DNA from 3 places in the Vibrio spartinae genome. Region 1 is predicted to be linked to each of the others. Evidence: predicted binding sites of a transcription regulator. Region 1 holds the regulator's gene; each other region holds the start of a gene.
What was found. The regulator PurR, encoded in region 1, represses purine synthesis genes. The targets are predictions, from matches to a motif close to TNANGNAAACGTTTNCNTNA.

Region 1 (2,208 bases):
CTTTAAACGTTTCCAGTGAGTGACTGTCTGCCCGTATATGTAGTTTGTCTTGAACGACAAGAGCGAACATTATATCGTTTACGAAAATACCAAACCCGCCGAACATTGAGCGTGATTTGACACGACCTAATTGTTCAAAAAGTCGCATTGAATCTCTAAGAATTGGTTTATCCATGCTTTACGTCTCGGTGTATTTTTAAATGAATACGCCACCAAAGTCAGGTCCGAGAATGTAGCAAAAGAATGCAGAAGATATGTTAACAGAACGTCAAATGATTGACGAACATGAGATGCATTTTTGCCATCGGTAACCCCGCTACCTACCATCTTCATGGTTTAGGCCGGAGGCTTTGCGTCCCATCTTTTCAGATGGTTTGCCCTGTGCGTGACACTTTTCCAGTACGGAATTATGAAGCAACTATACGAATAACCACTCCACAATGTGTGATTCTAGTCCAATTAATAAAGGTTATCAATAGAAAGAAAGTGGTTGGAGGAATGACCACTTTCCAATGGGGTGTTAATTTAGTGTTATTTTTTGTTTAAATCTTTAACGGTATTGCGTTCCACAATTTCAGGATGCATTTCAAACGTACGGCGTTCATGTTCTTTACTTTTGATCCGTTCCAATAAGATTTCAAAAGCGTTTTTCCCGACCCGACGTTTCGGTTGGTGGATGGTTGTCAATGGCGGAGAAAAATATTCAGAGATCTCAATATTGTCATAACCGATCACCGATATATCTTCAGGAACCTTGATGCCTCTCTGTTGTAAGCGACTCATGAGTCCTAAAGCCATCGTGTCATTGAAGCAAAAAACGGCAGTGGGCTGTTCATCCATCGCAATAATTTTGTCTGCAGCCAAGACTGCCGTATCACATTCGAAGTTGCCTTCCAGTATCCAGTTTTCATTTGGGGTCAAGCCTGCTTCAGCCATGGCTCTATAGAATCCTTGAATCCGTTCCTGACAAGCTGCCTTTGATAGATGTCCACTCAGACAAGCAATATCGCGGTGACCTTTATCAAGCAGGTACTTGGTTGCAAGGTAGCCACCTTCTTCTGAATTATCGATGATTTTGTCGGCTTGTGAGCTTTCAGGTCCCCAGTCCATGATGACTTTGGGAATATCATTATAGGCTTCTAGCATTTCTAGAAGCTCGGCAGTCAGGTCAGAACAGATGACTAACATGCCATCGACCCGTTTTTCAGCCAGCATCCGAATGTAGTCGCGTTGCTTTTCATATAAGCCACCGGTATTACATAAGATGAGCGTGTAGCCTTGTCGGTAGCAATAACTTTCAACACCATCAATGACTTCAGAGAAGAAGGGGTTGGTAGACTGGGTCACTAACATGCCGATTGTGCGCGTTGAGTTGCATTTCAGACTCCGAGCTACAGCACTTGGTGCATAGTTCAGTGTCTTCACGGCTGCCATGACTTTCTCTTGAGTCGTTTCTGCCACAAATCGAGTTTTGTTAATTACATGTGAAACTGTTGTTGTTGAAACTCCCGCCAAGCGGGCAACGTCTTTTATCGTAGCCATAGGTATTGTCCTGTCGCTTATGCTGAAGATCCAGCAATTCGGAGCAAATTACAATTGAATGTTTAGTTATGAAGATATTATCTATTTGTATAATCGGATAACCCGTACAGAAATAATATTCTGAGGTTATACTGCAATAAGGACAAAAACCGCTAAATTTAGCGGTTTTTGTCTGGTATAGAATATGCTTTAATCGCGAATTTTAGACTGCCGATTCAGTAATAGCAATTAAAATGAAGCATTCATCCCACGCGACTGCTGAATCCAGACTGAGAGTCTGATTCACATGAAGAGATAGCATCATGCTATGGCTCTTGTTGCAACGGTTCAGCGACGGTCGCTTCCTGATTGGCGACCCAGTTTTTCAAATAGTGCCAAAACCTTCCCAATGTTTCATACCAATATTTTTCTGTCTGCTCGAGATAAATCGCCTTAGGCGCATATTTTATCCACGGTTGCACTATATTTTTATAGGACAGGTAGTTGGTCGGTGCCGGGATCGGATTGAGTCCGGCAGATTGAAATTCATGCAACGCGCGATCCATATGACTGGCAGAGGTGACGAGCACTAATTTTCGTGGTCCGACAAAACTTGCGGCTAACTGGGCTTCTTCCCAAGTATCTTTGGCACTTTCCAGTAACACGATATCTGATTTTGCTACACCG
Region 2 (2,208 bases), 1.9 Mb from region 1:
TTGTTGCGCTCCGGGGGGATATTCCTCCGGGCGGTGGTAAACCGGAGATGTATGCTGCTGATCTGGTGACCTTACTCAAATCCCGTCACGACTTTGATATTTCTGTCGCAGCCTTTCCTGAAGTCCACCCTGAAGCCAAAAGTGCTCAGGCCGACTTACTGAATCTCAAACGTAAAGTGGATGCGGGTGCGAACCGTGCCATCTCTCAGTTTTTCTTTGATGTTGAATGTTATCTGCGATTTCGGGACCGCTGTGTCAGCGCCGGTATCGATGTCGAAATCGTACCGGGCATTCTCCCGGTATCCAACTTTAAACAGGCATCTCGCTTTGCCGCGCAGAACCATGTCAAAGTACCGGGCTGGATGAATCAACAATTCGACGGATTAGACGATGATCCGGTGACACGTCAGCTTGTCGGTGCAAGTCAAGCCATTGACATGGTCCGGATACTCTGTCGTGAAGGCGTGAAAGACTTCCACTTCTATACACTGAATCGGGCAGAAATGACCTATGCGTTATGCCATACACTCGGCATCCGCCCGTAAGCATAAATCGTCTTTCAACTCTCTCATGAACAATGCCGACAGGACTCATGAAAAATGCCGACAGGAATGTCGGCATTTTTTTAATATCGCGTGTGTAAGACAGAAAGCTTGAACCAGATCGCTTTGATATAGAAAGCCTCGCTTCTTACTCCATATCTTCCATCTTACCCAGCAAATTGCGGATACGTTCCTGCCACGCGGTCTGCTCTTGCTGAATGTCTTGTACGTGCTGTTCCAGTTCATCACGACTGGTTTTCAGCTGAGTCGCTTCTTCAATCAATTTCTGTTTTTCTTCTTTTAATTCTTCAACTTCCATTTGAAGGAGTGTGATTGTATCAACGGCAGTTTGAATTTTGGCTTCTAATTTCTCTAACACTTCAAAAGACATGCTTATATCCTTTACGATTCTGCGCTTGCAATGATGATTGTACCTAGTTGTTCATTCTACTCAGCCACGGCTGGAGAAACACGCTCTATATTGAATATTTTCATCATTCGATTAAAAAACCGACGTGAATTGACACAATTCTTACTTTTGTTGTTCTTCGTGACGGGTTCAATCCTGCTTGAGCGCAGAAATGTGGTTAAAGATCTGAGGCCGATTTGATCAAGTGCAATAATCCACAAGCATTTCAGCAAACGTTTTCGTCGGGATATGCTAAAATTCGACGCAAATTTCTCAGTTTTCCGTCAAGATGGAGTTCACATGAAACGTGATTTAGCAATGGCCTTTTCCCGAGTGACCGAAGGTGCAGCTTTAGCCGGGTATAAATGGCTTGGGCGCGGTGATAAAAATGCAGCCGATGGCGCTGCTGTCGAAGTCATGCGGAGCCTGTTGAATAAAACAGAAATCACGGGAGAGATTGTAATTGGAGAAGGGGAAATCGATGATGCCCCGATGCTCTATATCGGCGAGAAGGTTGGTTTGGGCGGTGATGAAGTTGATATCGCGGTTGATCCGATAGAAGGTACTCGCATGACAGCCATGGGGCAGTCAAATGCGCTCTCTGTATTGGCCGCCGCGGAAAAAGGTAGCTTTTTGAAAGCACCCGATATGTACATGGAAAAACTGGTTGTCGGTCCGGGTGCCAAAGGATGTATCGATCTCAATCAACCCCTCAAACAGAATCTCGAACATGTCGCGCAGGCATTAGGTAAATCTCTGGATACGCTGGTCGTGATTACATTGGCAAAACCTCGTCACGATCAAATCATTGCCGAGATGCAACAGTGGGGAGTCCGCGTCTTTGCCGTCCCCGATGGCGATGTGGCGGCTTCAATTTTAACCTGTATGCCCAATAGTGAAGTGGATGTAATGTATTGTATCGGTGGCGCACCGGAAGGCGTGGTCTCCGCTGCCGTGATTCGTGCCTTAGACGGTGATATGCACGGTCGCCTTCTGCCTCGTCACGAAGTAAAAGGTGACACCGATGAAAACCGCCAGCTCGGTCAGCAAGAGATCGAACGCTGTCAGAAAATGGGCGTAGAAGCCGGTAAAGTGCTGAAGATGGAAGACATGGTCCGCAGTGATAATGTGATTTTCTCAGCCACGGGAATCACGAAAGGTGACTTACTGGATGGCGTCACTCGTCAAGGTAATATTGCCGTCACCGAAACCCTGCTCATTCGCGGTAAGTGCCGGACGATCCGTCGGATTCAATCC
Region 3 (2,208 bases), 930 kb from region 1:
TCATCCCAAAACGCAATCAGTTTGCCCAGCCCCAAAGTACCGGCCAAAGAGCACGCTTCATGAGAAATTCCTTCCATCAGACAGCCATCACCAAGGAAGGCATAAGTATGATGGTCAACAATATTGTGCTGCTCACGGTTAAACTGCGCGGCAAGCGCTTTTTCCGCAATGGCCATACCGACCGCGTTGGTGATGCCTTGTCCGAGCGGCCCGGTTGTGGTTTCAATCCCCGGTGCATAGCCGTACTCCGGGTGACCCGGTGTTTTTGAATGTAGCTGACGGAAGTTCTTCAGGTCATCAATCGACAGGTCATACCCCGTCAAATGCAACAGCGAATAAATGAGCATCGAGCCGTGGCCGTTAGAGAGCACGAAACGGTCGCGGTCAGCCCAATTCGGATTTTGTGGGTTGTGGTTCAAGTGAGAGCGCCACAGCACTTCAGCGATATCCGCCATCCCCATCGGGGCGCCGGGGTGACCTGAATTGGCTTGTTGAACACCATCCATACTTAAAGCGCGGATTGCATTCGCGAGACGTTTTTGGGAAGACATGTCAGCTCCTGAAAGTCATAAAGCAAAAAATGAATGTAGATTACGACGAAATAACACCGTATTTGCAAAATACCATATTAAAAAAAGCACCATATTGTCGCAAAGCCCTTTACTTGGCGCAATCGATTTACTGTGCCAATAAGTGCGCGATCTGTCGCAGATTTATCGGTTATTTCCCCAAAAGTAAAACATTGTCATTCCAAATAAGCATCGTGATGTTTATCAATCATCAAAAAAAGCTTGTAATTCCATTAATGCTGCATAGAATGGACGTCTAGATGTAAAAACATCTCTTGCGTTTAGCGCTTGTTTTCAAATAATTTCGAGTAAGTGTTCAGTATGACTTGCTCATCATCTGAGTGGAGTTCTCATGACAAAGCATCTGTTTACTTCTGAATCCGTATCAGAAGGACATCCTGATAAAATTGCCGATCAAATTTCCGATGCCGTACTTGATGCGATTTTAGAACAAGACCCCAAAGCGCGTGTTGCCTGTGAAACCTATGTCAAAACAGGCATGGTCATGGTTGGTGGCGAAATCACGACATCAGCTTGGGTTGATATTGAAGAATTAACCCGGACCACTGTGCGTGAAATTGGCTATACCCATTCAGACATGGGATTCGATGCAGACTCTTGCGCGGTTTTAAATACCATCGGCAAACAGTCTCCAGATATTAATCAGGGTGTCGATCGCGCTGACCCGAAAGAACAAGGCGCCGGTGACCAAGGCATCATGTTCGGTTATGCAACCAACGAAACCGATGTTCTGATGCCAGCGCCAATCACTTACGCGCACCGCTTGGTTCAACGTCAGTCTGAAGTGCGTAAAAACGGCACACTGCCATGGCTGCGTCCGGACGCAAAATCACAGGTAACTTTCCAATATAACGACGGCAAAATTGTCGGTATCGATGCCGTGGTCTTATCCACGCAACACAGTGATTCCATTTCAACCGAATCATTGAGAGAAGCGGTGATGGAAGAAATCATCAAACCAACGCTGCCGACTGAATGGTTAAACAAAGAGACCAAATACTTTATCAACCCAACCGGTCGTTTCGTTATCGGTGGCCCGATGGGTGACTGTGGTCTGACTGGCCGTAAAATCATTGTTGATACATACGGTGGCGCAGCCCGTCATGGCGGTGGTGCCTTCTCCGGAAAAGATCCATCCAAAGTTGACCGTTCAGCCGCCTACGCAGCGCGTTATGTTGCCAAAAACCTCGTTGCAGCCGGTCTGGCTGATCGTTGTGAGATTCAACTATCTTACGCGATTGGTGTTGCGGATCCGACATCAATCATGATTGAAACATTCGGCACAGAAAAAGTAGCACACAGCATCATCATCGAAGCCGTTCGTCAGTACTTCGATCTCCGTCCATACGGGCTTCAGGAAATGTTGAATCTACTCCAGCCGATTTATAAAAAGACCGCAGCTTATGGTCACTTCGGTCGGGATGAATTCCCATGGGAAGCAACCGATAAAGCAGCATTACTGCGGGACTTCGCTGGGCTAAAGTAAGCCGCTCTTGTCCATAAACCGTATTATCTTGAATTGATAGCCCTCCACCCGGAGGGCTTGCTTCTATATACGGAAACCGAGATGATAAGTGACTTGCATTGCTTTATGCCTCGCAATTGTTTTAGCCAATAA

Region 2: glpX (class II fructose-bisphosphatase) is a predicted target of PurR. The motif match lies at 1,177-1,196, and genes of this name have one in related genera.
Region 3: metK (methionine adenosyltransferase) is a predicted target of PurR. The motif match lies at 666-685, and genes of this name have one in related genera.

Annotation. Positions count from the first base shown of each region.
Region 1 is NZ_AP024907.1:2,402,992-2,405,199, reverse strand. Features, by position in the region: gene OCU60_RS10490 (TfoX/Sxy family DNA transformation protein) at 1-175, opposite strand, end outside; cyclic di-GMP riboswitch class I at 304-389, opposite strand; gene purR (HTH-type transcriptional repressor PurR) at 532-1,542, opposite strand; gene elyC (envelope biogenesis factor ElyC) at 1,848-2,208, opposite strand, start outside.
Region 2 is NZ_AP024907.1:312,266-314,473, reverse strand. Features, by position in the region: gene metF (methylenetetrahydrofolate reductase) at 1-545, shown strand, start outside; gene zapB (cell division protein ZapB) at 691-933, opposite strand; gene glpX (class II fructose-bisphosphatase) at 1,252-2,208, shown strand, end outside.
Region 3 is NZ_AP024907.1:3,335,942-3,338,149, forward strand. Features, by position in the region: gene tkt (transketolase) at 1-551, opposite strand, end outside; gene metK (methionine adenosyltransferase) at 922-2,076, shown strand.